Regions from separate parts of the Siminovitchia jepli genome, predicted to be linked through region 4. Evidence: riboswitches for the same ligand, from Rfam matches in the RefSeq annotation. Region 4 holds a riboswitch; each other region holds the start of a gene.

Region 1 (7,993 bases), on a different contig from region 4:
GTTGGGGAATAAGCTGTTATCCCTGCTTGTTTCGAAAGCAAAAGAAGGCGTAGAGGTCCGCGTTCTTTATGACGCCATGGGCTCAAGGCGGCTTCCAAGGAAATTTTTTCGGCCGCTGATTGAGGCCGGCGGAAAAGTGAGCGCCTTTTTCCCTGCGGTTATACCCCACCTTAACTTGCAGGTAAATTACCGCAATCATAGGAAACTGGCGATTATTGACGGTCAGGTTGGTTATATAGGCGGGTTTAACATCGGAGACGAATATTTGGGATTAAATCAAAAATTTGGCTACTGGCGGGACACCCATTTGCGGATTTTTGGAAAAGCTGTTTTTGCCATGCAAACACGGTTCATTCTCGACTGGAATCAGGCGTCTTCCAACAAAATCAGCTATGAAGACAGGCTGTTCCCCGAAATAAAGTCTGTTGGGAATACGGATGTACAAATCGTTTCAAGCGGCCCGGATTCCGAGTGGGAGCAGATCAAGTATGGATATATCAAATTGATAAATTCCGCCAAAGATTACATTTATATACAGACTCCTTATTTTATACCGGATGCAAGTGTTTTGGACGCTTTAAAGATTGCTGTTTTATCCGGTGTCGATGTGAGGCTGATGATCCCCAGCAAGCCCGATCACCCATTTGTGTATTGGGCGACGTATTCCAATGTAGGGGAACTGTTAAAAACGGGTGCAAAAGTATATATTTATGAAAACGGCTTTATTCATGCAAAAACGTTAATTGCCGACGGCAAAATTGCCACTGTCGGAACGGCGAATATCGATGTCCGCAGTTTCCGTCTCAATTTTGAAGTCAACGCATTTTTATATGATGAAGTGCTTGTCGCAAAGCTCGTTCATATTTTTCAAAAAGACGCCGGACTGTCACGGGAGCTCACTTACAAAGAATATTTGGCGCGGCCGCTGTTTGTGCGGTTTAAAGAGTCGGTTTCCCGCTTATTGTCACCTGTTCTTTAATATTCCTGAATGAAATATCCGCTGACGATCTTATTTTTTGGCGTTCTATCTTTTAAATGGGCAGCGTATCATAATTGGGGTCATAAACGGTGTGGGGGCCTCCTTGTTTTGATTTTGGACAAGGAGCCAAGCAATTTGGCTGCCGCCTTGCACTGTTTCCATGCTTCCAAACCCGCAATATTGTCCGCCCCCATGGCGACGTACGCGGCAACTTGCCCCTTTTTGCCGCAGCCCTGCTACAGAAAGGAGAAAGAGCCGATGAGCAAGAAAATTTTTGGAATGGCCTTGATTGCCTTGCTGCTTGGGATTGTCGTCGTGAATATCATCCGGGATACACGCGATAACAGCGAGATCAAGGAGGCCCAGGATCAGTTCAACTCTCAAGCAGCAGAGGAGATTTATGCGGAAGAAGGCCTGAAAGAAGGGCAAGTACCTCCGGATTTTGAGCTTCCGTCATTGGATGGAAAAAAAATCAGACTTTCCGATTATAAAGGAAAGAAAGTGATTTTGAATTTTTGGGCCACCTGGTGCCCTCCTTGCAAAGCGGAAATGCCTCACATGCAGCGGTTTTATGAAACGAAGGCAGGCAGCCAAAACGCAGAAATCATCGCTGTCAACTTGACATATGCCGAGCGTGTATCCGATAAACGCTCCAAAGTGGAAACATTCAGGAACGAATACAAATTAAATTTCCCGATCCTTTTGGATGAAAATGGAGACGCCGGAAACACATATCGGCCGATTACCATTCCAACGACCTATATGATCGATACAAACGGAGTCATCCGAAAGAAAATTATCGGCCCGATGGATGAGGAAATAATGGAGCGCCTGGTTTCCGAAATGGATTGATTTTTTTATTTTTAAAAAATGTTTGACAGGCGATAGATTCGTAGTATATACTTACTTGCAAGAGTTAAAACAATTGAATGATCTAAGCATTACTCTTATCAAGAGCGGCGGAGGGACTAGGCCCTGCGATGCCCGGCAACCTTCAGATTCGTCTGAAAAGGTGCTAATTCCTACAAGCCATGAGCATGGCTTGGAAGATAAGGGGAGGAAAAGATAAATCAGCCCTCTTCTTATTCGGAAGGGGGCTTTTTGATTGATGAAACGCCCCTTTCTCGCAAGGTTTGAGGCGCATGGCCGCTCAAATCTTATTATTCTGATCGCATTAAATTATTTTAAGGAGGATGTCAAAATGACACAAGAAAAAAAGTACCAGCCCGAAACAGTATTGCTTCATGGGGGGCAAGAGCCGGACGAAACAGGATCTCGCGCGGTTCCCGTTTACAGAACAACTTCCTACGTATTTAAAGATACGGAGCACGCCCAAAAGTTATTTGCCTTGGAAGAGCCGGGCAATATTTATACAAGAATCATGAACCCGACTGTGGATGTTTTTGAAAAAAGAGTGGCAGAATTGGAAGGCGGTACGGCTGCCGTTGCTCTTTCTTCCGGAATGGCCGCCATTGCTTTTTCCATTTTGAATATTGCCAGGGCGGGAGACGAAATATTGGCAGCAACGGATTTATACGGCGGAACGTACAACTTGTTTTCCATCACGCTTCCGAAATATGGCATCAACGTCAAATTTGTTGACCCGAAAGATCCGGAAAACTTCCGCAAAGCCATCACGCCGAAAACAAAAGCCATTTTTGCGGAGGTAATTGGAAATCCGAGCCTTCACGTACTCGATATTGAAGCAGTTGCCGACGTGGCCCACGCCAATCAAATTCCATTGATCGTGGACAGCACGTTTGCCACCCCATACTTATTAAAGCCGATCGAGTGGGGAGCGGATATCGTTGTTCATTCTGCCACAAAATGGATCGGCGGACACGGAACAGCGATTGGTGGAGTAGTCGTTGATGCCGGCAAGTTCGATTGGAACAATGACAAATTCCCGGATTTCACAGAGCCGGACAGAAGCTATCACGGCATCCGCTACGGAATCGACTTGCCGGAAGCTGCATTTGCCGTTAAGCTTCGCGTCCAGTTGCTTCGTGATCTTGGACCATGCTTGAGTCCGGACAATGCGTTCCTCTTCTTGCAAGGACTTGAAACGTTGCATGTCCGGATCCAAAGACATGTGGACAACGCCAAAGCAGTTGCAGAATTTTTACAAAACCACGATGCAGTGGAATGGGTATCCTACCCGGGGCTTGAAAGCCATCCTTCTTACAGGCTCGCCCAAAAATATTTGCCAAAAGGTCCCGGTGCCATTGTAAACTTTGGCATTAAAGGCGGAAGAGAAGCGGGCAGAAATACGATTGACAACGTGAAGCTATGGTCGCATGTGGCAAACGTCGGGGATGCAAAATCTCTCATCATCCACCCTGCGTCAACGACCCACCAGCAATTGAGCACTGAAGAATTAAAGGATACAGGCGTAACCGAAGAATTGATTCGCCTTGCCGTTGGTTTGGAAGCTGTGGAGGATATTACGGCTGACTTGGGGCAAGCAATCGATAAAGCGGTTGAAGCTGTGAAGCAGTCCAATTAAATAATTAAATTGTAAAGGCTGTAACGTGTGTTACAGCCTTTACAAATTTAGACCAGTCTGCATACGACCTTTAACTTCCTAAGAAAGAACGCGGTAAAACAGCAGGGCATCATATGTACGGAACAAGATGAATTTCAACCGTCTCTTCGGGTGTTTCCAGATAGCTTGGAATCAGCCCCTGTTTGGATATCAATTCTTTGGAAACGGTCTTTTGTTTCAGGTTGACGGTGACTGGCTGTTTTAAAGGAAATTCATCCAATCCGATTGTATGGCGGTCAATCCAGCGCGCATGCATCTTCTTTTTGGAAAAAACATCAAGTGCACCCGACAGGGGAATCCCGTTTTGGAAAAATGGAGATTCTTCTTCTTTTTTGGCCCCGGGTTCGTTAAGGCATAAATACAACGACAAGTTATCACAAAGTTGGAGAAGTCCGTAGTGGAAAGCAAACAAAGACCGTCCAAAATCGGAAATGGACTTAATCAGTCGCTGCTGCCTGGCTTTTTCAAATTGGACAAATTGCTTCGCTTCGGGGGATTCCTCTTCTTGTTTAAAACGTACATAATGTTCACTGCACAAAAGCGCTGCATACCGATCGCGGCGTTCCACTTCATCTATCCCGCTATTGTATATGAGTGTCTTGGCAGGAGAGGGAAAGTCCATAAACGTGTACGGAGCCTGCTTTTGATCATTCCAAAAAGGCTGCCGGTCGACCATCCTCCAGCCGCAATCGTGCTTGGTAACGGCATGCAAGACCGATTCTCTCCACTTTTCCCCTTTAAAAAAGCCATCCTTCCAGCAAGAAAAGATTTCGCCTGATATGCCCGCATGATGATCTTGTTCGATCATGACAAATTCGTTCATTCGTTCCCTGACAATCATGGGGAGCCTCCTCTTCATCTGATTTTTTATATCATAACATTTTTTCGCTCCCGTAAACATGACTATCACACTGCTTTAAATCCGAGATGCGTTCGATTGCAAGCATCACAACAAGGGAAAATATGCAAGTGGTGGCCATTAAAGAGGCGTATGGACCGGTCTTCCGCTTTTTTAAAAATTAAAAATGATAAGCGGCAAATCTGTCGTTCGCTCGTTTCTGGCCGCTCGTATTTAAAAGCATACATGCCGCTGCGGCGCCACAGGACGTGGCGATCCAAGGCGGCCAGCGCCTAGCCTGCTCGATGTCATAAGTCAAAACACGCAGGAGGCGGGGGCCTTCTGCGTGTTTTGTTTGCCGTGCCGGGCAAGGCGCTTGCGCTTTCATTCGTTTTCTTCATTGGTGATAATGAGTACAACGCGGCGATTTTGGCTTCTTCCTTTTTCCGTTTTGTTAGAGGCGATGGGATGATATTCCCCATAACCGACAGTCCGGAAACGCTGAGGAGGAAGTCTATGCTCTTCAATTAGGTAACGGACAACCTGATTGGCCCTTGCCGTTGATAAATCCCAGTTGGATGGAAATCTGTCGGTGGAAATCGGACGATTGTCTGTATGCCCTTCGACTTCAATCATATTGGAGATTTCCGATAACATGGGTGCCAGATCATCCAAAAACAACTTTGCTTCTTTGATTAAATCTGCTTTTCCCGATGGAAAAAGCATCACCTCGGGCAAAACGACTTCAATTCCTTTTTCGGTCGGAGTAACCGTCATCTCTTTTTCCAAGCCATGGTCCGAAGCATACTCGCCCACATAATTTAAAATTTCTTCAATGCGCTTTTCGCGTTTGATCATCTCGGTCAATTGTTCTTCATATTCGTTCGGAACGGTGATCCCGCCCTCTCCCGGAGAATCGCCGGGAGATTCGCGTTTTAAATGGTTGTGGTTTTGGAACGAGTTTGTAACCGATTTAAATTTTTCAGCATTTGTATCCGAGTAGGAATACAATAGAACAAAAAGGGTGAGGATCACCAATGACAAATCTGCAAAGGTAACCAGCCATGGCTGATGGTTATTTGTTCCCTTAAATCCGTTTTTGTTCATATCCCTCGTCTCCTCCGGGCTCATCAAACAGTGCGGGTTTTTCGGAGCTTTCAATCATAAACATTTGCAGCTTGTCCCTCAAAATGGCCGGCCCTTCCTCATTGCGGATGCTCACCAATGCCTCAATGATCATCTCTTTCAGAAAGGCCTCTTCTTCCGTTAACAGTTCCAGTTTGTTGGCAATCGGCATGAAAACAAGGTTGGCCATGAGTACCCCGTAAAAGGTCGTAATCAATGCAACGGCAATGGCCGGCCCCAACTTATCCGGTTCGCTCAGTTGCTGGAGCATTAAAACCAGGCCGACGATTGTCCCGATCATTCCCCAAGCCGGAGAAAGCTCACCGGCTTTCGTAATGATTTGCCTCCCGCGTTCATGCCTTTTGCGCATGGAAAAAATATCCATTTCCATAATTTTTCTGATCATACTCTCTTCGTACCCATCAATGACGAGACGGAGCCCTTTTTGAATAAACGGATCAGGCGTTCTTGATCTTTCTTTTTCAAGTCCCCCGATGATCCCGTCCATTTTTGAAGTTCTCGCTAAATGAACGAGTGTATGGATGAATTCTTGAATAGGTACTTCTTTTCTTCTGAAAGTTGTATGTAATACTTTGAACATGTTTTTCACTTCTGAAGCACCAAAACCGACAAACAGGGAGGCAAACAGTCCGCCGAAGACAATGACAAATGAGGATAAGCTAATAAAAGCCAAAAAAGCGTCATATCCTCCTGCCATATAAATGGCCAAAAAAATAACAGCAATTCCCAGGAATATCCCCAGCGGGGTTAAAATATCTTTTCTTAGCACAAAGATTCACCAGCCTTCTGAAATAACAAATATGGCCCCTATGACTATTATCGGATAGGGAAGGGTTATATTTAGCCGCCATAATCATCATAACTTGTCCAATCCGTGCATAGGATGTGTAGAAAAGATAGTGTTGTACTTTGGAAATGGGCAAGGGGGAAGAAAATGAAGAAAAGATGGCTGGCAATCATCGCCGCCTGCTCTTTTTTTCTTGGGGCCGGCGGAGTTTATACGGGGATCCAATGGGTAGATTCCCGTGAACAGGAAGGATCGCCGGGAACAAAGGGCGAAGCGCGGCATGACACATCAATGAATTCGAATCACCTTGCTAAGGTTGAGCAGGTATATCAGCTTATTCAAGAGGCGTACGTGGAAAAAGTTGAGAGTGAGAAGCTGATCCAAGGGGCCATCCAGGGGATGATCGGAACGTTGAAAGATCCTTATTCCGTCTACATGGACAAGGATACGGCAGAGCAATTCAGCGATAATCTGGATTCATCATTCGAAGGGATTGGGGCCCAAGTCACCATTGAAAATGGAAAGCTCGTAATTGTTGCACCCATAAAAAACACACCGGCTGAAAAAGCCGGATTAAAGCCGCGGGACCAAATTATTGCCATTAATGGCGAATCGATTGAAGGACTGGATTTATATGAGGCAACGAAGAAGATTCGCGGGGAAAAGGGAACGGTTGTGACACTCGAAATTATGCGTCCCGGCGCAAGCAAACCATTCAAGGTCGAGATTACAAGGGAAGAAGTGCCCATTTTGACAGTGTTCCCGGATATAAAGGAAAGTGACGGAAAGAAGATAGGATACTTGGAGATCACATCATTTTCAGAGGGGACCGCCAGCGATTTCAGAAAAGAACTTTTAAGATTGGAAGAAGAAAAGATTGAAGGATTGGTCATCGACGTTCGTGGAAATCCAGGCGGAATGCTTTCCAGTGTGGATAATATTTTACAGCAGCTTGTCACGGATAAAAAGCCGTATGTGCAAATTGAAGAGCGAAACGGGAACAAAAATCCGTATTATTCGGGCCTGAAAAAAAGAAAACCTTATCCGATTGCCGTACTGATCGATGAGGGGAGCGCCTCTGCTTCCGAAATATTGGCCAGTGCGTTGAAAGAAGCCGAAGGCTATCATCTTGTGGGCGTACGGTCCTTCGGAAAGGGAACCGTTCAGCAGGCGATTCCGCTTGAAGATGGGAGCAATGTCAAGCTGACCATGTTTAAGTGGCTGACCCCTGACGGAAATTGGATTCATGGGAAAGGGATTGAGCCGACAATTAAAGTGAAACAGCCTGAATATTTTTACGCCCACTCCCTAAACATTGAAAAAGAGTTGGTCCGTGATATGAACAGCGAGGAAGTCAAAATCGCCCAACAATTATTATCGGGTCTCAGTTACGGTACCGGGAGAACCGACGGATATTTTGACGGTCAAACGGAGCGGGCAGTCAAGGCTTTCCAAACTGTTGAAAAAATTCCCGCGACAGGGAAAATTGATCAGAAAACAGCAGCACATCTCGAAGCGGCGGTCATTAAACGAATAGAAGACGAACGCAACGATTTGCAGCTTCAAGTGTCATTAAAAACCCTAAAATGACCATTCGGGCAAAAAATATGTCATTTGGGCCTTTCATATTGTTTTTTATGGCGAGAAATCATATAATAAATTCAGAATTTAATATAAAACCATTTTTCAGTTTCCCTC
Region 2 (7,993 bases), on a different contig from region 4:
GACGCCGGAGGTCAGAAGCCGGATTGGTACCAATTTGCAAAAGAGCAAATTTATACAATCTTAACTTTCAAGAAAGGATGTTTCATTATGGCTATTTACCCTTACAACGGAAAAACACCGAAAATTGCACCATCCGTGTTTATTGCGGATTATGCGACCATCACCGGTGATGTCATCATCGGGGAGGATTCGAGCGTTTGGTTTAATTGTGCCATTCGCGGGGATGTTGCCCCAACAATCATCGGTAAAAAAGTAAACATTCAAGACAATTCTGTTCTGCACCAAAGCCCCGGGAACCCGCTTATTATCGAGGATGAAGTGACAGTGGGGCATCAAGTGATCCTCCATAGTTGTATTATAAGAGAAAAAGCCCTAATTGGCATGGGATCCATCATTTTGGATCAGGCGGAAATCGGGGAGGGTGCCTTCATAGGAGCCGGCAGCCTCATTCCCCAAGGAAAAGTGATCCCTGCAAACACGGTTGCCTTTGGCCGGCCGGCAAAAGTGATCCGCAAAGTGACAGATGCCGACAGGGCAGAAATGAAGAGAATTTCAAGAGAATACGCTGAAAAAGGCGCTTATTATAAATCATTGCAAAAATAGTGGAACGTTCACATAATTGTCAGTACATGAGCGTTAAAGCTTTCCTTATTTTTGCCGATTAAAACAATAAGCAGTAAATGATTTGTTATAAACCAGGTGATGATAATGGATGGAACGGCCCTGTACTATATGATGATCCCTTTACTCCTGCTCGTGTTGCTGTTTCTTTATTATAAGCGGGATTCATTGGGCTACACGATTGCTGTCTTGGTTTCAGGAGCAACTTTTATTTTTGTTTTATTTAACACTGTTTATTCCCCGAAAAACAATCATGCGGTTGCTTTCCAGGGAGCAGCAAGGAATGGGGATCTCGAAATCATCCCCATTAAAGATCAGGTATTACTGGACGCCCCGGTTATCAAACAGCTTCCTGAGCTGCCGCGGGGCTGCGAGGTGACGGCCCTCGCCATGCTTTTGGAAAGCGCGGGCGTCCATGCCGACAAAATGAAACTCGCAAAAGAAGTAAAGAAGGACCCCACTCCCCGCATCGTAAAAAACGGAAAAGTACATTTCGGAAATCCTCACGAAGGCTTTGTAGGGAATATGTATACGTTCAGCGAACCGGGGCTTGGCGTTTATCACGAACCGATCATGGAACTGGGGGAAAAATATTTGCCCGGACAGATGGTCAATTTGACAGGAGAGTCGTTCGAAGAATTAAAGATTCCCCTTTCGAGCGGCAGGCCGGTCTGGGTCATCATCAATGCCGAATACCGGGAACTGGATGACTCGTATTTTGAAACGTGGGAAACAACATCAGGCCCGATCAAAGTTACGATGAAGGAACATTCAGTGCTTATAACGGGCTATGATGGGCAATACGTCTATTTCAACGACCCTTTGACAGGAAAGAAAAACAAAAAAGCACCCATTCAGGATTTCGAAAAATCATGGGTGCAAATGGGCAGCCAGGCCCTTACTTACTCAGGAGATTAAGAGCCTGAAGCGGCTGCCTCGGGTTCTTTTTGAAAATCGTATTTTTCTTCCACAAAAACGGCATGCCATATCATGAAGACAAGCACCGTCCAAATTTTACGGCTGTGATCCAATTTTCCACGGCAATGTTCATCCAGCAAATCAAGTACATATTGCTTGTTGATGAATTGGCTCGTTTCACTTTGTTTAATGGTGTTAACCGCCCAATCATGCATTTCCGCCTTCAGCCAATGCCGGATCGGAACCGGGAATCCAAGCTTTTTCCGGTTAAGTACATGATCCGGAACAATTCCTTCCGCTGCTTTTCTCAAAATGTACTTGGTTGTACCGTTTGCCGTTTTCAACGATGTCGGAATTTTCGATGCGACTTCAAACACTTTTTTATCAAGGAACGGAACGCGCAATTCAAGCGAGTGGGCCATCGTCATCCGGTCCGCCTTGAGTAAAATATCCCCGCGCATCCACGTGTGGATGTCAATATACTGCATCCGGTCTACCGGGTCATACCCGGTTGTTTCGGCGTACAAAGGCCTTGTCACATCCCGGAAATCGACATTTCTGTTATATTTTCCAAGTAACGCCTGCTTTTCTTCCTCGGAGAACATTTTCGCATTTCCGATATATCTTTCCTCCATTGGCGTAACCCCGCGTTCAATGAAGCTTTTTCCCCTTACGCCTTCCGGCAGGGTACTGGCCAGAGACCTTAGCAAAGCTTTTCCGACATCGGGAATTTTATTGAACATCTCCAACGATTGCGGCTCCCTGTATATGTTGTAACCGCCGAACAGCTCATCGGCTCCTTCCCCTGATAAAACAACCGTTACATGTTTTCTCGCTTCGCGTGCCACAAAATATAAAGGAACGCAAGCAGGATCTGCAAGTGGGTCATCCATATGCCACATAATTTTTGGCAGTTCATTTATATATTCTTCCGGAGAAATGACATAGCTGATATTTTCCACTCCGAGGCGGTCAGCCGTTTCTTTTGCTACGTCAATTTCACTGAATCCCTCTCTCTCAAAACCGACGGAGAACGTTTTAATATTCGGATGAAATTGCTTGGCAATCGATACGATCAGTGACGAGTCAATTCCTCCGGACAGGAAAGATCCGACAGGCACATCGCTTCTCATATGAAGGTTAACCGAGTCAAACAGGACATCCCGGATCTCTTTTATAAAATCTTCCTCCGTGCGGTGGCCGGCGGGGGCAAAGCTTGCTTTCCAATAACGGGATATTTTCATCGGCTCTCCCGGTTTTTTTGTAAAATAATGGCCAGGCTCCAATTTTTTAATATCTTTCGTCATTGTGTCCGGTTCTGGAACGAACTGGAAAGTCATGTAATGCTGCAAGGAATCCGCATTTAACTCGCTGGCTTCCATCGCAAGCAAAATGCTCTTTTTCTCGGAAGCAAAAAAGGTTTCCCCCTCTCTTTCCAAATAGAAAAATGGCTTGATCCCAAACGGGTCACGCGCGCCAAACAGCTCCTGCTTTTCTTTGTCCCAGATGGCAAAAGCAAACATGCCGCGCAAATGCTCGACCGCTTTTTCCCTTAACTCGCTGAACAAGGCTAGGATAACTTCCGTATCAGATTCTGTTTCAAAGGACACCCCTTTTTTTACGAGTTCCTCACGCAATTCCACAAAATTGTATATTTCACCATTAAAGATGATCCAGTAACGTTCATTTTCAAATGAAAGGGGCTGGCCTCCACTTTCTATATCGATAATGCTCAACCGCCTGAATCCAAACCGGATATGGTCATCGGAATAATAACCTTCGTCATCCGGACCGCGGTGGATAATCAAGTCGTTCATCCGCTTTAATACTTGTTGCTCTGATTCGTTTTGTTCTTTTGCATGTTCATGGATGCAACCGATAAAACCGCACATTTTGTGTCACCTACTCCAATTAAATTCAAGCCATACCTTACTTATATTAACATTATTTTCTCTTTATTGGCAGAAAAAACATATCAAAATTTGTATCAAAAAGTCAAAAAGAAAGAGGATGACCAAATGCGGACCGCTCCAGCATAATTGCATTCGTCCGGTGTTTAGCCCATTTCAGTTCGAAAACGGTTTTGCAACAAGCCAGCTCTTCCTTTCTCATATTCTTTCAACAGTGTTTGCACAATTTCTTTCGTTGTTTCCATTTTCTTGACATTGGTGACCCCCTGGCCTGCGGACCAAATTTCACGCCATGCCTTTACATTAACCAAATGTGACAAATCCACTTCGTCTTTCGACGTTAACGATGCTGGGTCAATTCCTTCTTTGATCAGGCTGGGAATGAGAACATTCGCATGAACGCCGCTGAAAGCATCTGTATAAAGAATGTCTTCTATCGTGGATTGCAGTACCATGTTTTTATATTCATCATTCGCATTGCTTTCTTTCGCTGCCAAAAAACGTGTTCCCATGTAGGCATAGTCTGCCCCCATCACTTGTGCCGCCAACACATCTTTGCCTGTGGAAATCGATCCCGACAAAATAATCGTTCCGCCAAAAAATTCTTTTACCGCTGCGATGAACGCAAATGGGTTGAGTCTTCCCCCATGTCCCCCAGCCCCGGCACACACTAAAATCAAGCCATCGATTCCTGTTTTGGCTGCTTTTTTGGCATGGTCAATATTGGCTACATCCGAATAAATAAGTCCGCCGTATCCGTGCACAATATCCTTTACTTCTCCGGGATGTCCAAGGGATGTAATGACGATCGGCGGTTGATACGTCCGGATGAGTTCAATATCCTCATCATATCTTTTATTTGCTTTTCTGTGACAAATAAAATTCACTGCCCAAGGCATGCCTTCCAAATTTTTATGTACTTCTTCCAGCCATTGTGCACACACGTCAGCAGGACGGGCATTTAAAAGCGGAAAAGATCCAATGACGCCGGCTTTCCCTGCTTCAATAACCATTTTGGGTGTGGACACTAAAAACATCGGCGCCACGATGACAGGAAGTTTAAGCATCTTCCATCACCTCCGGAGTCCCGTTGCCCTCAGTTTCATAAAATAAACATTCCATCAATTCAGCGAAGATGTGTTCCCTTTTCATCCTGATTCCCCCTCGTAGAATTTTCCTATAAATCATTCTCCCACAACAAGAGCCAGCGTCAACCCATGCAGGTTTTTCCGGCTCCTTTTTGACTGCAAAAAACGAAGCCGCATATTCGCAGCTCCGCTATTTTTAAAACAATCCTTTTAATGAAGCGAAACGGGCAATCGCTTCAGCTTTATCTGTTCTTTCCCAAGGCAAATCGATATCCGTCCGTCCAAAGTGCCCGTAAGCAGCCGTTTGTCTGTAAATGGGACGGCGCAAATCAAGCATTTTAATAATGCCTGCGGGGCGGAGATCAAAGTTTTCCCGAATCGCTTTTACCAATATTTCTTCATCCACTTTTCCGGTTCCAAAGGTATCCACCGAAATCGAAACGGGCTGCGCAACACCAATTGCATACGCAAGCTGAACTTCACATTTATCGGCAACCCCTGAAGCCACAATATTTTTGGCAACATATCTTGCCGCGTACGCTGCAGAACGGTCTACCTTCGTCGGATCCTTCCCGGAAAAGGCGCCGCCTCCGTGACGGGCATATCCTCCATACGTATCGACGATAATCTTTCTTCCGGTTAATCCTGCATCCCCCTGTGGACCTCCAATGACAAATCGTCCTGTCGGGTTGATAAAATATTTTGTCTGATCATCAATCAATCCGGAAGGAACGACTGGCTGAATGACATGTTCTTTTATGTCATCCTGAATTTGTTCAAGTGTCACTTCGGGATGGTGCTGGGCCGAAATGACAATCGTGTCCACACGTACCGGCTTTCCGTCCTCATTGTATTCAATGGTTACTTGTGTTTTTCCGTCGGGACGCAAGTATGCTACCTCTTCATTCTTGCGAACTTCTGCCAGCCTCCTTGAAAGCTTGTGAGCCAATGAGATCGGAAGCGGCATCAGTTCTTTCGTCTCGTTGCATGCATAGCCGAACATGAGGCCTTGGTCCCCTGCTCCGATCGCTTCAATTTCTTCATCGCTCATCTCGCCTTCCCTTGCCTCAAGGGCAACGTTGACTCCCGCGGCAATATCGGGAGATTGCTCATCAATCGAAGTAATGACCGCACATGTTTCGGCATCAAAGCCGTATTTTGCCCGCGTATAACCAATGTCTTTCAAAGTATCGCGAACGATTTTTGGAATATCCACATAAGTAGATGTTGTAATTTCCCCTGCCACCAAAACAAGTCCGGTTGTTACGGACGTTTCACATGCCACACGGGCATTTGCATCCTCGGCAAGGATGGCATCCAATATGGCATCAGAAATCTGATCACAAATTTTATCCGGATGTCCCTCAGTAACGGACTCAGATGTAAATAATCGCCGGTTTTTGGACATCAAAGCTCCTCCTTTAAACAATAAATGATGAATTAAACTGAACATTCTCCTATCCATTTGAAACACTTTAATACGAACATGCCAAAAAAGCAAAAAACCTTTCCCGCAGCAAATGTTGAGGAAAGGTTTTTTTCGTATTCCGAGCCTTTCACTCTTATCGTCCAAGGCTTTTGGCCTTGCTACAGGTAAGCACCTTTCTATTCGCCAAGCACAGTTGCTTGCTCATAGCAGGTTGCCGGGCTTCAACGGACCTGTTTCCTCCACCATCTCAGGATAAGAGTATCCATTCATTATAAAATCATAACTTAAATGATAAAATGATGTCAACGGGGAACCCTTAATGATTATAGAAAGTTGCTGAAATGGACAGAAAGCACTTTATATATTTTTTTCATCCAAAAGCGCCCTTCATGGCTTTTTTGTAAAAAAGCTCAAGGCGCCTGTATCGGCAGAAAATATAAGGCAAATGGCCGAGGAAGACTTGACTTGAATTAGTGATTAGCCAACTGTCAATATTATCCACTAAAAAAGCAAAAATTTCATAAATAATAGACGCCCCGCCCCGCTATCAGGAGGGAAAGTCCTATCCACTGGGTCGTATGACCATCTAAGCGACCTGTTTTACAAAACCATCAAATTCGGGCTCTTTTTAACGCGTCTAAGTGACTGGATTGTCGATTTTAACTTTTTCGGGCTCCAGGAAACACTCCACGTGGCCGAAGCGACGGATTTTCAACCTTTACGGTCACTTAGAACCTCTCTACGTGACCCAAATGACGGACTTTCACCCTTTACGGTCACTTAGAAACTTTCTACGTGACCCAAATGACGGACTTTCAACCCTTACGGTCACTTAGAGCCATTCTACGTGACCCAAATGACGGACTTTCAACCCTTACGGTCACTTAGAGCCATTCTACGTGACCCAAATGATCGATTTTCACCCTTTACGGTCACTTAGAAACTTAATTTACAGGAAAAGCGCCTTGCTAAACGCAGACAAACAAGACGATTTCCAATAAGGCAGCTCGCAAGCGACGAATAAGGAAGCAGCTTGGGAAAACGAGGGGCTAGGTGCTGGCGCATTAAGTCGCCACGTCCTGTGACGCCGGCGGGACCAGGACGTCCTGTCCATCGAGCCAGACACAGAAAAGCTTCTTTTGAACCCAAAATTTTCTGAGCAAGTTATACTTTACTTATCAAAAAAGGGTATACAACAAGAAACGCCCCATCATGTTCATGAAATATTCAAAATTAGTATAGACTATTCATTTAAATGTGTTATACTAATTCTCAAGTGGCTAAAACTTAAAAATCATAAATAAAGGAAGGGTAAGGAATGAGTTCAATAGGCATCAAAAGCGAATTAACTCAATTAATAAATGGGCAAAACGTTCATTTGCAATTATCAGTGCCTCAACTGGTCGAAAAAGTATTGAACCGCAACGAGGGAATTCTTACTGCATCCGGTGCTGTCCGTGCTGAAACTGGAAAGTATACGGGCCGTTCCCCAAAAGATAAATTTATTGTCGAGGAGCCTTCTGTAAAGGACAAAATTGATTGGGGCACTGTCAACCAGCCCATTTCTTCTGATGTATTTGAAAAGCTCTATACAAAGGTAATCCAATATTTACAATCAAGAGATGAAATTTTTGTATTTAAAGGATTTGCCGGGGCTGATGAAAAATACCGTTTGCCGATTCAAGTCATAAATGAATATGCCTGGCACAACCTGTTTGCCCATCAGCTGTTTATACGCCCTTCCGCGGAAGAACTTGCAAAACATCAAACTGAATTTACTGTTGTTTCAGCTCCAGGCTTCAAAGCGAACCCTGAAGTTGACGGCACAAAATCAGAAACATTTATCATCGTGTCATTCGAACGCAAAATTGTTTTGATCGGCGGAACAGAATATGCAGGAGAAATGAAAAAATCCATCTTCTCTGTGATGAACTATGTTCTCCCGGAGGCGGACATTTTATCGATGCATTGCTCGGCCAACGTTGGGATCGAGGGCGATGTAGCGCTTTTCTTCGGACTTTCCGGAA
Region 3 (7,993 bases), on a different contig from region 4:
AAATCCTTTGTTGAGCTTCCTTCTTCCCGCAAAATAAACGGTTCGCGCATTAAGGTCTCATACGACACAGTTTTCCCGGCAAGCCGATGGTGATAAGGGGCAATAAAGCAAAATTCCAAGTTCATCAAAAATTGATAATCGATATCTGGATGATGGTCATTTTCCTCTATGACAAATGCCAGATCCGCCTTATAATGGAGGAGTTGTTCTATAACCTGCTGTGTATTTTCCGTCTTGACATTGACTTTTCTTGTTGGGAAGGCCGTTTTGTATTTGCTGAGCCATTTTGGCAGCAGAAAATTTGCCGGAATATAAGAGGCTGCAATATTTAAATCCTCTGCCCCCGAATCCCGCACCTGGGCAATTTTATGTTCAATATCATTCTCCAAGTCAAACAATCTTCGTGCCTGTTCGTATAAAAATTTCCCGTTCGGCGTCAGGGTAATCCCTCTTCCTTTTGATTCTATCAAAGGGAATCCTACTTCTTTTTCCAAATTCCGTACTTGAATGGTCACGGCCGGCTGGCTGATTCTAAGTGACTCCGCTGCTTTAGACACACTTTTTAATTCGGCCACTTTTGCAAATAACCGCAGTGCATGTAAATTCATTGTGGATCCCTTCCTATAAAAATAATTTATATGTTTATAACAATTATATATTATATTTATCAATCTTGCTCTTGTATCCTTTACTATAGAACCACTATTCACCTAAGTAAAAATAACATAGGGGAATCCGACAATGACAATAAATAAAAATGAAGGAACTGCAATAAAAAAGGGGTATCTTCAGCAAGGTACACCGGCGTTCAAAAAAGCCAATTTTGCGTTATTCACCGCTGCTTTTATTACGTTTTCCAATCTGTATATGACACAATCCATTTTACCGGTCTTTACGGAGGAATTTCATGTTACGCCAACAATGGCAAGCCTGTCTTTATCATTGACGACACTCTCCCTTGCCTTTGGACTGCTTATTTTTGGCTCTCTTTCCGAGGCATGGGGAAGAAAAAACATCATGTCTGTCTGCATTATCATTGCAGCGGTTTTAACTGTGGTGATTGCATTCTCGCCAAATTTTGAACTTCTTTTGGCATTGCGGGTGCTTCAGGGGCTGGCATTTGCCGGCATTCCTTCGATTGCCATGGCCTATTTGGGGGAGGAAATCGAAGGAAACAGCCTGGGTGCAGCGATGGGCCTGTATATCAGCGGCAATACGATTGGGGGACTTGCCGGAAGAGTCATCATGGGAACGATGACAGATTTGTTTTCCTGGAAAGCGGGAATGCTTTGCTTAGGAAGTATTAGTCTGATTGCCGGCATTTATTTCATATGGGCTTTGCCGCCATCAAAGCATTTTGCATCCCGGCCGTTGAATTTAAAAACGCTTTTCGGATCCCTCACTTCCCATTTGAAAAATCCGGTTTTGGTGTTATTATTTTTCATCGCTCTTTTTTTAATGGGGAGTTTTGTCACCATCTTTAATTACCTGGGCTTTAAGCTTGCGGAACCTCCGTATCATTTAAGCATGACAATCATAGGCTGGTTGTTTCTTGTTTATTTAGTTGGTACATTCAGTTCAGCCTGGTTTGGCATGCTCGGTGACAAAGCGAGCCGCCCCATGTTTATCATCATTGGTGCGCTGCTGATGGTATTGGGTGTATTATTGACGCTTCCCGTTCATCTATTTTATCAAGTGCTGGGAATTGTCGTTTTGACATTCGGTTTTTTCGGCGCCCATTCGGTAGCAAGCGGTTTGGTAAGCAAGCTTGCAACACATGATATCGCTCAGGCATCCTCACTTTATTTATTTGCCTATTATATGGGGTCGAGTATCGGGGGCTCTGCAGGCGGCCTATTTTGGTCACACTTTGGCTGGGCAGGAGTAGCAGGCTTTACGGCAGTGCTGGTGGTTGTTTCCGCCTTTTTGGCTCTACAAGTAAAAAAGCTGTGTTGAATGAACATACAGGCGGCCGGAAACTGGCGGAATTGCCGCACCGTTGTATCCTTTTTTGGTCCAAAAGGAACAACATGGGGCAGCCTGTATGGACTGTATGCCCTGTTGCTTCATTTACTGTTTTTATGGTATTTTTATAGAAAATTTCAATGGAAGCATTAACGAATACAGAACTACCTGATGTCCATTGGGAGAGGTGTAATGACATGTGCTCTGAAAATATATGGAACGCAGATTTGTATGATGATAAACTTAACTACGTATCTCATTTCGGGAAGGGAATCGTAGAGCTGCTTCGTCCGCAAAAGGGAGAGAGAATCCTTGATTTGGGCTGTGGAACTGGGGATCTTTCCTATGAAATCTCCAAGTCCGGTGCCATGGTGACAGGAATGGATGCATCAACCCAAATGGTTGTAAAGGCGCGTGAAAAATATCCTTCAATCCCGTTCATAGTTGGCGATGGTGAAACCTTTAGAACAAATGAAAAGTATGATGCTGTTTTTTCAAATGCAGCCCTTCATTGGATGAAAGACGCTGAGAAAGTGGTCGAATCCATTGGGCTCGCACTACATCCTGGCGGCCGCTTTGTAGCGGAATTTGGCGGGGAGGGAAATGTCCAAACCGTCATTCGGGGAATAGAAGAGGTGCTTTATCAAGAATATGGCGTGAATGCAACGAAGAGAAACCCTTGGTATTTCCCCAGTATAGGGGAATATAGTGCTCTACTGGAGCGGTACGGATTTAACGTGCAATATGCTCATCATTTTCATAGACCGACCGTGTTGCCGGATGGAGAAAAAGGATTATTACATTGGCTGGATGGTTTTGCAAATGACTTTTTCCCCGAATTTTCTAAAGAAGAAAAAATAGTAATTTATGAAAAAATAAAAGATAAGATTCAGCCGGATTTATATAAAGACGGCATATGGGAAGCGGATTATAAGCGCATTCGAATGATCGCAATGAAAAAGGGCTAATGCATTCTTCAAGAGCCGTACCAGCTGCCTAATCCAATTAAGATAATGGGAAAACTAAAAAAAACATTTGACAACGAAAAATTCCCGTGCTAGACTGCTATTAACCATTCAGCAAACCAATTCAATAAGTTCTTATCAAGAGCGGTGGAAGGATCTGGCCTGATGACACCCGGCAACCTTAAGTTTGCTACTTAAAAGGTGCTAAATCCAGCTGAGCGTTTTGCTCGGAAAGATAAGAGGAAATTAAAGATACACCCTCTCATCTTTCGTGAGAGGTTTTTTATTTTAAAAAAATTGAATAGCAGATTCTTATCAAGAGAGGCGGAGGGACTGGCCCGATGATGCCCGGCAACCATTAAGCAGAAATTTCCGGCTTAATAAGGTGCTAATTCCTGCAGGAGGCAACTCCTGAAAGATAAGAAGAGAAAATCGATGATAAGCGGCTCTCTTCTTACGAAGAGGGCTTTTTTATTTAACGAATGAGGGGGAAACGAAAATGACAACAGCAAAAAACGCAACGTATGATCTTGAAACATTGGCATTACACGGAGGGCAGGCACCGGATCCGACTACAGGATCGAGGGCGGTTCCCATTTATCAAACGACTTCCTTTGTTTTTCATGATACCGAGCATGCTGAACGGTTATTCGCTTTGGATGAGCCGGGAAATATCTATTCCCGCATCGGAAATCCGACAGTGGATGTTTTTGAAAAGAGAATGGCATTGCTGGAAGACGGGGTGGCAGCGGTGGCAACATCATCCGGAATGTCCGCCATTACGTTATCCATTCTGAGCCTGGCAAGCGCCGGCGATGAGATTGTAGCTGGGGCAAATCTTTATGGAGGTACATATAACTTATTCGCTGTAACACTTCCGCGCTACGGGATCCATGTCAAGTTTGTCGATCCAACCGACCCGGAAAACTTTAAAGCGGCTATCACTGATAAAACAAAAGCCGTTTACGGGGAAATTATTGGAAATCCCGGCTTGCAGGTGCTGGATGTAGAAGCGGTGGCTGAAATTGCCCATGAAGCCGGAGTGCCTTTCATTGTCGATAATACTTTTGCAACTCCGCATGTCTGTAAACCGCTTCAGCTTGGGGCTGACATCGTTGTCCATTCGGCAACCAAATGGATAGGTGGCCATGGTACATCAATTGGCGGCGTCATTGTTGACGGAGGCCGCTTCAACTGGAACACGGAAAAGTTTCCTGAATTTACAGAGCCTGATTCAAGTTATAACGGGATTCGATATGCCGTTGATTTCGGAACATTGGCATTTATTACAAAAGTAAGGGTCCAATTGCTGCGCGATTTCGGTGCAGCATTAAGCCCGCAAAATGCTTTTCAGCTGATACAGGGATTGGAAACCTTGCATATACGGGTTGAACGCCATAACGAAAATGCCGCCAAGCTGGCGGAATACCTGGAAAGTCATCCGGCGGTGGAGTGGGTATCCTACCCGGGGCTTGAAAGCCATCCTTCGCACGGACTGGCGAAAAAAATATTCAATAACGGTTTTGGCTCCATCATTGTATTTGGCATCAAAGGTGGAAAACAAGCTGGAAAAGATTTGATCAACAACGTCTCGCTGTGGTCGCATGTAGCAAATGTCGGAGATGCGAAATCACTTATCATCCATCCGGCTTCCACAACACACCAGCAGCTGACCAAAGAGCAGCTGGAAGAAACAGGCGTGACCGAATCGCTTGTCCGCTTGTCGGTTGGGATTGAATCGCTTCGCGATATTCAGAACGATCTTGATCAAGCGCTGAGTAAAGCAACAGGTATAGGTAGCGGAGGAAACCAACCCATTGTGATCAATGATGAGGGGGTTATCCGCTGGGCATTAAACTCCGCAACTGAAAAAGTATTGAAAAATGGACAGGAAGTCAACCGTCAAAAAACATTGGCCATTGTCGGTTTAAGCGGAAAAGAAGCAAGGCCCAGCTACCGCTTGGCCCGCAAAATGCAGCGGTTAGGTTACAAAATTGTGCCTGTCAATCCAAGGGAAACTGAAATATTGGGTGAAAAAGCCTACCCGGATTTAAAAAGCATTCCATTCCCAATCGACGTTGTTCAAGTATTCAGAAGTCCGGAAGCGGCAATTGGCGTCGCAAAAGAGGCAGTTGAAGTGAAGCCGAGGATTTTCTGGCTCCAGGAAGGCGTCATATCTCCAGAGGCTGCGGCAATAGCAAGGGATGCCGGAATTCCGGTCGTCCACAACAGGTGTACGTACAAAGAAGCACAAAGATTAAGAGGAACGATCTCCACCTATGCGTGTGAGATTTAAAAGGAGAATAACGACATGAGAAAAATAACATCCATTTTAGCAATCAGCATTTTGGGGTTTGGTTTATTCATCACTTCCGGTTGCTCATCCAGTGCCAAATCGGAAGGAAAACCGGAAAAAATCAGACTGGACTATGCTTACTACTCGCCGACAAGCCTGGTTTTGAAAAAATTCGGTTTCTTGGAAGATGAGTTTAAAGATGACGGCATTGAGATTGAGTGGACATTAAGCCAGGGAAGCAATAAAGCCCTGGAATTCCTGAACAGCAACAGTGTTGATTTCGGATCGGCTGCGGGAGCGGCTACATTGATGTCCAAGGCAAATGGAGCGCCGATTAAAAATGTCTATATCGCCAATAAGCCGGAATGGACAGCACTTGTCACAAGTGCGGATTCCACCATTAAATCGGTAAAAGATTTAAAAGGAAAAAAAGTGGCAGCGACACTCGGGACAGATCCTTATATTTTCCTGCTTCGGGCTTTAGATAAAGAAGGTGTGTCGGTTGATGATGTGGAGATTGTCAATCTGCAGCATGGGGACGGAGCCTCTTCACTGACCAATGGATCAGTCGATGCGTGGGCCGGGCTTGACCCTCATATGGCCCGCCTTGAAATTGAAACTGGCGCAAAACTGTTTTACCGCAATCCTGATTTTAATACGTACGGATTTTTAAACGTGAGGGAAGATTTTGCTGAAAAATACCCTGAATATGTACAGCGTGTGATCAAAGCCTACGAGAAGGCAAGGCAATGGGTGCTTGATCATCCGGAAGAAGCCGTAAACCTGTTGGCGGAAGAAGCAAGCATTCCGGAGGATGTTGCACGTATCCAGCTTGAACGCAACGATTTTTCAGAACCTGTGCCAGGAGATGTTCAACGCAAAGCGCTTATTGAAGCGGGTAAAATTTTACAAGAGAGCGATGTCATCGATTCAGGAGCCGATCTTGAAAAATTGACTTCAAATCTTATTGATCCGTCATTTGCAAAAAAAGCAATTGAAGGCAAATAAACTCGGGCAGGAGAGAAGTGAAATGGCAAAGCATGAAGGAGAGTTAGCGTCCGCCCTTGTCGCTGAAAGACCTGCAGAACAGAAAAAAGTCCGGATAAAAAAGCGGAACCTTCAGCCGGTTATACTTGGAAGTTTACTGCCAATCATTCTTGTAGTGGCGTGGGAAGCGTTAAGCCGCCTGGGCATTTTTCCATCGTATCAACTCCCAGCCCCATCCACGATACTGGCGACCATTCAAAAAATGGCGCAGGACGGTTCCTTATGGGGGCACGTGGGCATCACAACCTATCGCGTATTTTTGGGATTCATATTAGGAACGGCTGTGGCAGTGGTTTTTGGTTCGTTTGTCGGTTTTTATAAAAAAGCGGAATATCTGTTTGACCCGATGATTCAGGCTTTCCGCTCGATTCCATCATTGGCATGGGTGCCATTGTTCATCCTTTGGATGGGGATTGGGGAACCTTCCAAAGTGACGATGATTGCAGTCGGGGTATTTTTCCCGGTTTACTTGAATATCGTCAGCGGAATTGCAGGAGTGGACCGGAAGTTGATCGAAGTCGGAAAAATGTACGGATTGAGTACATTCCGGCTGGTCACCAGAGTGATTTTGCCTGCATCATTGCCTTCCTTCCTTGTAGGGCTGCGCAGCGGCTTGGGCTTGGGCTGGATGTTCGTTGTCGCTTCAGAATTGATGGGGGCCAGTCAGGGATTGGGATACTTGCTTGTCCTTGGGCAAAACACCCTTTCACCAGAGACGATCATTGCAAGTATCATTTTGTTCGCCATCATTGGAAAATTGACCGACTGGATTCTTAAAGTCATTGAAACACGGACACTGCATTGGCAGGACCGGCTTGTGAAGTCGTAGTTCGGGGGGGTAAAAGATGAGCTTGGAATTGAAAAATGTCAGTCGGACATTCGCTGGAAAAGCAGCAGTCCGGAATATCACCTTTTCTGCAAAACCGGGTGAGATTATCGGAATACTGGGTACGAGCGGCTGCGGAAAGAGCACGTTATTGCGGGCGATTTCCGGTCTGGATAACGAGTATGACGGAGAAATAGCGATCAACGGCCAAACGTCAAAAGAAGTGCATGATGCAACAGGCTTTATTTTTCAGGAACCGCGGCTTTTTCCCTGGATTACCGTGTTGGAAAACGTCATTTTTGGATTGAAAGGCAAAAAGGAAGACAGGATCAGCCTTGGAAAACGATATTTGGAAAGCGTCGGTTTGGGAGGCTGTCAAGATCTGTATCCAAGGCAATTGTCGGGCGGAATGGCACAGCGTGTTGCCATCGCCCGCGCCCTTGTCACATCACCGGAAATCCTGTTGCTGGATGAGCCTTTCAGTGCATTGGATGCTTTTACAAAAATGCAGCTGCAAGACTTGCTGCTTGATATTTGGAAGGAGCATAAGACGACAATCGTACTGGTTACACATGACATTGATGAAGCAACATATTTATGCGATCGTGTCGTTATCCTTCGAGGCCAGCCGGGGGAAATTGCCAGGGAACTGACAGTAGAAGAAAGCCGGCCCAGGTCGAGAGGAAGCAATGTATTGGCGGAACTTAAAACAGAGATATTGGAGAGCCTGGATTTGAATAAAGCGGGCAAAACCCTGATCTCGTCGCAATGGGGGGATTGATGATGGCAGTTTTAGAAAGGGAGATTATCGCGCCGGTATCGGGGACGTACAATCTGGAAAACTATGAAGCGTTACGTCATACATTTTCGTGGGATGACGCTGCAAAGGAATTA
Region 4 (7,993 bases):
TCATCGGCAATGTTTACGTGAATCACCGTGTAATCCGGACGCAGCGCGGGAACTACAGCTGTTTTTTCACCCGTAAAAGGGCAGGTAACGCAGCGAACTTCTCCTGTAAGCTCGGGAAGCTCGCTTCCCTGGAATCCGTTGATCGGCTGGAAAGGCACGCCGTAAATGCTTGCCCTAAGACCTGCGATTACACTTGCGCACGCATGTTCATGTACCGTAATGTCTCCTTTTTGTACGCCTTTACGATAGCTTTGCGCCAATCCAAACATTTCAAAACCGATATACCCGCCATATACGGACTTCAGTGATTTGGCCGCTGCCAAAAGATCAACATCCAGGGCGCCGGCCGTCTTAATGACGGAAAGGTCCTTCTTTTCCTGGCGGATCAACTCTTTTACAAACGCCACCGGAGAACGGTGCAGCGCATTTCCGCCCAATGCCAGCAACGCACCGCTTTCAACGGCTGCAGCTGCTTCTTTTAAACTTGTTTGTTTTGACATCTGCTTTCCTCCTTCTTTTTTATGCGATGACAACTCCGTCGGGATCCAAAGTCCGCAATGTTTCCAGTTCCGCTGCTGTCGGCGGCTCCAAATAAGACCAGTCTGGGGCGATTTCAATCGGGAAGCTGCTGTTGGCCTGTACATCTTCCAGTGTGTGGCCTTCAAACAGGTGAAGCAGGGTCATTTTTTTCGTTTTTTCAGCAAATCCATACACACCAATCTGCGTAATGACGCGATAGGGCCCTGTATTGGCCGGCAATCCGGCTTTCGTGCGGCTGCCCGGCCCATTCAGATAGCCGGGGCTTGTTAAAAAGTCAAGTTGATAAACAAACTTTCTCTTATCCTGCCCCATGATTATGATTGTCCGTTCGCATAAAGAAGCGATGTCCGCACCCCCGCCGGAGCCGGGCAGTCTCACTTTCGGCTTTTCCCAATCACCGATTACCGTTGTGTTTAAATTCCCGTATTGATCGATCTGGGCACCGCCCAAAAATCCGTAGCGGATCCAGCCGGCCTGCGCGAGGCTCATCACATAGTCCATCGAACCGACCGTCACGCCGTTTTCATACGTCAATGACTCGCTTACTTGGATTGGCAGCCTTCCTGTCGGCTTCCCTCCGACCCCGCCGCCTTCATAAACGAGCAGCAAATCAGGTGCATGAGTATTCAATGCAAGGACCGAAGCAAGCAGCGGCATTCCCGTTCCCACATAAACGCCAGTATCCTTGGGCAGCAGACGTGATGCAGCAATAATCATTTTTTCTGTATCGTTTGCCATGTTTACCCTCTCCTTTTCGCCACTTTTGGATATGGCGCCAATTGATGTTCGATCTTTTCCAATTGCCTTAACTCACGGACGCCGCCGATTTTTTCCAAATACGCAAAGTGGTCTTCGCTGCCATATACGTATTCCTGCAAGTACTTGTCAACACCTTCTTCGCTGACGGACGCATCCAGCCAAATTTGCCAATGATCTTCATCAAAGGAATAAAGCCTTGGGACTTGATTCGGATGGGAACCATATGGCACTTCGACAACCGCATCAACAACGAAGTAAGGAATTTTCGTCAAGTCCGGACGGTTTGAAAATACTTCATCATGGACAATTTCTTCTGCTGTCACAAGAACAAACTTAGCCGCGTGCGCAATTTCAATATCTTCTGCGACATTACCCTCAATTTGGCAGTTTCCGTATTTGTCCGCACGATGGACATGGATAACTGCTACGTCCGGATAGCAGGCGGGCAGCAGCTCCACCGGCTCATTTGTAAAAGGGTCGATGATTGTTTTCGATCCGCTGTAATGCAAGGTATCCGTACCGAGTGATGACCGTGTCGGATAAAAAGAAAGACCTTTCATCGCAGCGGTAAAACGCCACTGGAAGCCGGCATTTGTTGTCTCGGATAACACTTTTAACCGCCCCGATTCAACTGCCCTCCTCGCCGGGAGTGACAATCCGCGCACTTCGTCCGCAAAACCGTAGGAAACCTCTGCTTTTGTGATGTTTCCCGCTGCCGCCAGCAATTGCCAGTCATGCTGTGATCCTTTCGTTCCGATCGTCAGATCCCCTGTTTTTTGGCGGATGATTTCATGCACCGCGGCAATCGGGTTGCGCACCGATCCCATGCCGCCGAAAACGATATAGTCTCCTGCTTTTACGCCCCGTGCCACTGCCTCTTTCAATGTCGTCGTCTTATCTTTTTTTACCAGTGATTTATGGTTTTTACGAAATTCTCTCATTTTGTCAGGATGCTCCCAACCATGGAGCTTTGATGAGAGTCCTTCTTTTACAATGGTTTGCGCCATGTTTTTCCTCCTTTTGAAAAATTATCTTTTATCCACTGCCCTTGACGCCCGGTCTCCGGCAAATTGGATCAATTGAACGAGAATGACCAGTATGATGACCGTTGCAATCATGACATCGTTTTGGAAACGGTAGTAGCCGAATCGAATGGCCAAGTCGCCGATTCCGCCCCCGCCGACGATTCCGGCCATCGCCGAATAGCTTAATAGACTGATCACCGTGACAGTAAGACCGGCAATCATCCCCGGTTTGGCTTCGGGAAGCAAGACATCTTTTATAATCAGCCACGGGGAAGCACCGCATGATTCTGCCGCTTCGATCACCCCTTTATCAATTTCGCGCAAAGATGTTTCCACCAGGCGTGCGTAAAAAGGGATGGCAGCGACGGTAAGCGAGACACTCGCGGCCGCCGGGCCCATCGTTGTTCCCAGGATCAATTTTGTAAATGGGATAAGGACAACGAGCAAAATGATGAAAGGAATGGAACGGATAATATTAATGATGCTTCCCGCCACGTGTTGCATGAAGCGGTTTTGCCAGAACATGCCTTCGCTTGTGACAAAAAGGGCGATGCCCAGCGGGACGCCGATCATAACCGCAAAAGCGACGGCAATTCCCATCATCCATGAAGTTTCCAGGAAGGCTTTTCCGAATTCATGCACCATCTCAAGCAACACCGGCGAGCACCTCCAATAGATTTGTCCGTTTCGTGATATAGTCAATCGCTTGCTGGACTTCCGCGTGATTGCCGGTCATTTCAATGATGAGTGTTCCCAGCGGACGGTCCTGAATGTAGGAGATTTGGCCATGAAGAATATTGGCAGATACATCAAATTGTCTTAATGTCTCCGAAATGACCGCTTCTTCGGCTGAATCGCCCTGAAAAATGATTTGAACAATCGTCCCCTTTCTGGCCGCAAGCAGTCTTTCAGGCAGTGCCAAAGAATGGACCGTTTGAACAAATTGTTTGGACAGAGCCGTTTTCGGATTGGCAAAAATATCATATACATCAGCCAATTCGACGACCTTGCCATTTTCCATGACGGCTACCCGATGGCAAATATCCCGGACCACTTCCATTTCATGTGTAATTAAAATAATGGTGATCCCAAGCGTTTCGTTGATTGTTTTCAACAGTTGCAAAATTGACTTTGTTGTTGTCGGATCAAGCGCTGAAGTAGCTTCATCGCACAGGAGTACTTTCGGTTCATTGGCCAGTGCCCGGGCGATGCCGACCCGCTGCTTTTGACCGCCGGATAGCTGGGCAGGATAGTGATCGCCGCGATCGGACAGCCCGACCATCTCCAACAGTTCCGGGACACGCTTCTTAATTTCTTCTTTCGTCTTGCCCGCCGCTTTTAATGAAAAAGCGATATTGTCAAAAACGGTTTTAGAACTGATCAAATGAAAATGCTGAAAAATCATGCCGATCTTTTGGCGTTCTTTCCGGACATCCCGATCCGACAATGCCGTCAAATCTTTGCCGTCGATCAAAATCTTTCCTTCTGTCGGCCTTTCCAGCAGATTCAAGCATCTGAGCAATGTGCTTTTCCCGGCACCACTGTAGCCAATAATCCCAAAGATCTCCCTCTGGCGAATGGTCAGATTGACATCATTGACAGCCGTCACATGTTTGTATCGTTTCGTCACATTTTCAATTCCGATCATTCATTTGCCTCCTTTTCCACTTGATAAGGCGGTTTTACGTACCCTTTTGCCTTCTTGTTTGTAAAGTCCAAAAATTTATCTGAGTGGTAAGCTTTCTCCAATGCTTTTGCGAATGGTTTATCAACATCTTCTTTTCTGAGCGTTACATAAATTAAATACCCTTCCGGTGTTTTTTCGATTTCAACCGCTTCATCCAGCTTCAATCCTGAAGCAAGCGCAAAGTTTCCGTTTATGAAAGCAAAATCTGTGTCTCCCAGTGAACGCGGTGTTTGGGCCGGATCGATTGGCTTGATTTTTAAATTGAGCTTATTTTCCACGATGTCTTTTTCAGAGACGACTGTTGGATCGGCCTCTTCATTCACTTTGATCAAACCGAAATCTGCAAGCATATTCAGGGATCTGGCCAAGTTGGTCGGATCATTCGGCATCGTCACGGTCATGCCTTCCTTTACATCATCCAAAGACGTATGCTTTTTGGAATAGAGGGCAATGGGAGCTGTCGGCACCGCATAAGGCGCAACCAGGTCCATGTCATGGTCTTTATTGAACTGCCCGAGGTATATTCTGTTCTGGAACAGGTTGGCATCTATTTCCCCTTCGTTTAAAGCGACATTGGGCTGAATATAATCATTGAACTCAACGATTTTCACTTTATATCCGTCCTTTTCAAGGATCGGGATAATGCCTTCCCGCAATTGGTCACTGTACGGACCTGCAGTTGCACCGATGGTAATTTCTTTCTTATCCTCGTTGGCTGCAGTGCTTCCGCACGCTCCTAACACCAACAGGCTGAAAATTAGACTAATGGTAAGCAATGTTTTTCTCATTCTGATGTTTCCCCTTTAATGATGAATTGTTAGTATTTAAACAGCGCCCTTCCGGACTCTTCCTTGAAGGAAGCGTATTTTTCCGGATTCTTTTTATCGTGATTCTGACGGGATGGAAAGGATCCGCTGCAAAATATTCGTAACAACGGGATACTTAAACCTCCCGCTATTTCCCGGCTTCCTTCTCGATTCCCCGGCAATTCTTCTTTGTTTTTCGGAATGATCACAAATAGCTGTCTGATAGGATGATCCGCTGCTTTTGAATGGGCCGCCCCCATCTGTTGGGTCAATTTGCTGCCAAAACGATCCAACTAACTTTTCATATAAAAATACTTGGTTATTAAACGAAATCTGTACTGCTTCCACATGGCCGATTAATCCCGGTGCATGCCTGTTCATACGTCGGGTTCTCAAACGTCCCGCCAGTATAACCGGAAACCACTTTCTCAATCCCCGGCTGAGTGTCAAATGGTTGGATCATGCACCAAAAACAGCCGCTCGCAAAGGTTGCAAAAGTTCCGCGTCAGACATGTTTATTCTCCTTTTTTCCATTTAAAAAACCCCTTGATCAACACAAATATGCCTTTAGCAAGCAAATTTGCGCAAATCAAGAGGCCTCCGGTTGTCCGGTCAGCTTCCCAGTATATTCATCATGTATCATGCTGGAAACCGCTTCTTTTCGATCCGGTTGATCTGAACAATTTTCCCTTCGTGAACCGTTATTTGCAGCTCACCGAAACGCAAATTGCCGAGGGCTTCCGCAATCACTTTCAACTTCTCGTTATCTACTTTTACTTTTTCCCCCATTCCTCTCAGCTCCTTTGATTGTAAATCGCCCGATATACAAGAAAAAGACCCCTTCACAATAAGAGGTCTCCGCTTTTAATTAGAATCATCAGCTTTGCCTCTTATATATCAGACTTTTAAAAAATCTGCTGGAATTGGCACCGTTTGAATATATAAAAGTATATTCAATGGTTGCCGAGGCTTCACCGGGCCAGTCCCTCCGCCTCTCTTCATAAGAGTATGAAATAATGAAATTGTCATTTGGAACGTTGAAACCTATTTTATTCCGAAATGTTTTGGCTGTCAACCAATTTTTTCAATTTTATTGCTTTGGGCCTCCAAACTTTTGTACCATTTTTTGCTATATGGCCCACGACGGTCGTTTCGTGTGCCCATTCCTTGATCATTTGAACTTACAACTAACCGCCAAAGGGTCATTTGTGCTGCCGTGAAGCCATCGGCCAATCTCTGAAAGAAAGTTTATCGGTACAACGACGTATCAGCTGTGGTGTGGTATAATCTATATCATTATTTTATCTAAGGGGATGCTCGAAATGGAATCATTGGCACATCAAAAAGACGGAATATTTCCTTCGGTCTGCTCTCTTGATTGTCCGGATCAATGCGGACTGCTTGTCCATAAAAAAGACGGGAAGATCGTAAAAATTGACGGAGATCCCAACCATCCCATAACGAAAGGAAGCATTTGCAACAAAGTGCGGAATATGGGAGCCCGCCTTTACGACGAAAAAAGATTAAAAACACCTTTAAAGCGTGTTGGAGAAAAGGGCGAAGGAAAGTTTATCCCGATCAGCTGGCAGGAGGCCATTGAGACGATTTCCGACCGCTGGAAAAAAATCATTTCGGAGGAAGGTCCGGAATCCATTTTGCCTTACAGCTTTTACGGAAATATGGGCAGGATTCATTCAGAAGGAATGGACAGGCGCTTTTTTCATCGTCTCGGTGCGAGCCAGTTGGAGCGGACGATCTGTTCGGATGCCGGAGCTGTGGGATATAGGTATACGATGGGCAGCAGTTTTGGCACGGATCCCGAAGAAATGACGGAAACAAAATTGTTTGTTTTTTGGGGAATCAATGCTGCAAGTACGAATATGCACCAGGTAATGATCGCACAAAAAGCGAGAAAGCAAGGGGCAAAGCTCGTTGTCATAGATGTCCATAAAAACCGGACCGGCCGCATGGCGGATTGGTTTATTCCGGTTATTCCGGGAACCGATGCGGCATTGGCGCTGGGCATCATGCATGTATTATATAAAGAAAATTTAGTAGACCGGGAGTTTTTAACAGAATATACAGTAGGGTACGAGGAACTGGAGCACCATGTAAAGCAATATGACCCTCAAGTTGTCTCTGGCATTACAGGAGTTCCGGCGGAAGATATTTATAAACTTGCCCGTCTGTACGGTTCCACTGCCCCCTCCATGATCCGGATCGGCAACGGGCTTCAGCACCATGACAATGGCGGCATGATTGTCAGGACCATTGCCTGTCTTCCGGCTTTAACGGGCCAATGGCTGCTGAAAGGCGGAGGAGCAGTGAAATCAAACTCGGCTTACTTGAATTACAACACGAGGGCATTGCAACGGCCGGATCTGCAAAAAAAGCCAACCCGCTCGATTAACATGATTCAATTGGGGCAAGCCCTGTTAGAGACGGAAAACCCGATCCGATCCTTATTTGTATATAGCAGCAATCCTGCCGTCGTTGCTCCGGATTCCGTCAAAGTCAGAAAAGGATTGCTGCGTGATGACCTCTTCATGGTCGTCCATGACTTGTTTTTGACGGAAACGGCGGCGTATGCGGATATCGTATTGCCGGCAACGTCCTCCTTTGAAAATACGGATATATATACATCTTACTGGCATCTCTATTTGCATTTACAGGAGCCGGTCATTCCTCCTTATGGAGAAAGCAAGTCGAATGCGGAAGTGTTCAGGCTGTTGGCGGCAGTAATGGGATTTGATGAAGAAGCTTTTAAAGACAGTGATGAAGACATGATCCGCCAGGCGATCAGTGATGTGCCAAATCCTTATTTTCCTGACATTACATTGAAAGAACTTAAAGAAAAACGCTTTGTCAAAGCACGTACTCCGGAAAACCGTTTGAAGCGTTTGAACACACCGAGCGGAAAAATTGAATTGTATTCGAAAAGGATGGAACTGGATGGGCACCCGCCGCTGCCGACGCACATACCGTTGAAAGAGGAAAATTCGGACTATCCTTTTCTATTCGTGCCCGGCCCGAACCATAACTTTTTAAACTCCACTTTTTCCAATAACGAAAAACATGTCAGATTGGAAAAATCACCGCAGCTGTTCATCAACCAGGAAGACGCGCTGCGGCTTGGCATTGAAAACGGTGATTGGGTCCGCATCTGGAATGACCGG

The links. A riboswitch is a leader RNA that binds a small molecule or an ion and turns the genes downstream of it on or off. The one in region 4 is predicted to bind S-adenosylmethionine.
Region 1: linked by a shared signal. The riboswitch ahead of AB1L08_RS12305 (homocysteine synthase) and the one ahead of AB1L08_RS05285 (YezD family protein) in region 4 are both predicted to bind S-adenosylmethionine.
Region 2: linked by a shared signal. The riboswitch ahead of metK (methionine adenosyltransferase) and the one ahead of AB1L08_RS05285 (YezD family protein) in region 4 are both predicted to bind S-adenosylmethionine.
Region 3: linked by a shared signal. The riboswitch ahead of AB1L08_RS16975 (PLP-dependent aspartate aminotransferase family protein) and the one ahead of AB1L08_RS05285 (YezD family protein) in region 4 are both predicted to bind S-adenosylmethionine.

The regions. Positions count from the first base shown of each region.
Region 1 is NZ_JBFEGN010000034.1:8,441-16,433, forward strand. It holds gene cls (cardiolipin synthase) at 1-979, shown strand, start outside; gene AB1L08_RS12300 (peroxiredoxin family protein) at 1,238-1,831, shown strand; SAM riboswitch class I at 1,924-2,035, shown strand; gene AB1L08_RS12305 (homocysteine synthase) at 2,181-3,485, shown strand; gene AB1L08_RS12310 (DUF3891 family protein) at 3,595-4,365, opposite strand; gene AB1L08_RS12315 (OmpA family protein) at 4,747-5,469, opposite strand; gene AB1L08_RS12320 (MotA/TolQ/ExbB proton channel family protein) at 5,450-6,277, opposite strand; gene AB1L08_RS12325 (S41 family peptidase) at 6,443-7,885, shown strand.
Region 2 is NZ_JBFEGN010000006.1:42,824-50,816, forward strand. It holds gene AB1L08_RS04810 (gamma carbonic anhydrase) at 88-603, shown strand; gene AB1L08_RS04815 (C39 family peptidase) at 709-1,539, shown strand; gene asnB (asparagine synthase (glutamine-hydrolyzing)) at 1,536-3,431, opposite strand; gene AB1L08_RS04825 (NAD(P)H-dependent flavin oxidoreductase) at 3,596-4,516, opposite strand; gene metK (methionine adenosyltransferase) at 4,734-5,945, opposite strand; SAM riboswitch class I at 6,097-6,225, opposite strand; gene pckA (phosphoenolpyruvate carboxykinase (ATP)) at 7,285-7,993, shown strand, end outside.
Region 3 is NZ_JBFEGN010000066.1:5,342-13,334, forward strand. It holds gene AB1L08_RS16960 (LysR family transcriptional regulator) at 1-608, opposite strand, end outside; gene AB1L08_RS16965 (MFS transporter) at 742-1,956, shown strand; gene AB1L08_RS16970 (class I SAM-dependent methyltransferase) at 2,163-2,933, shown strand; SAM riboswitch class I at 3,063-3,172, shown strand; SAM riboswitch class I at 3,240-3,355, shown strand; gene AB1L08_RS16975 (PLP-dependent aspartate aminotransferase family protein) at 3,430-5,226, shown strand; gene AB1L08_RS16980 (aliphatic sulfonate ABC transporter substrate-binding protein) at 5,242-6,234, shown strand; gene AB1L08_RS16985 (ABC transporter permease) at 6,257-7,102, shown strand; gene AB1L08_RS16990 (ABC transporter ATP-binding protein) at 7,119-7,880, shown strand; gene acsA (acetate--CoA ligase) at 7,883-7,993, shown strand, end outside.
Region 4 is NZ_JBFEGN010000007.1:30,980-38,972, reverse strand. It holds gene AB1L08_RS05320 (CoA transferase subunit A) at 1-500, opposite strand, end outside; gene AB1L08_RS05315 (CoA-transferase subunit beta) at 520-1,278, opposite strand; gene AB1L08_RS05310 (CoA transferase subunit A) at 1,281-2,306, opposite strand; gene AB1L08_RS05305 (methionine ABC transporter permease) at 2,328-2,969, opposite strand; gene AB1L08_RS05300 (methionine ABC transporter ATP-binding protein) at 2,971-3,972, opposite strand; gene AB1L08_RS05295 (MetQ/NlpA family ABC transporter substrate-binding protein) at 3,969-4,799, opposite strand; partial or broken gene msrA (peptide-methionine (S)-S-oxide reductase MsrA) at 4,829-5,280, opposite strand; gene AB1L08_RS05285 (YezD family protein) at 5,457-5,606, opposite strand; SAM riboswitch class I at 5,705-5,824, opposite strand; gene AB1L08_RS05280 (molybdopterin-containing oxidoreductase family protein) at 6,140-7,993, shown strand, end outside.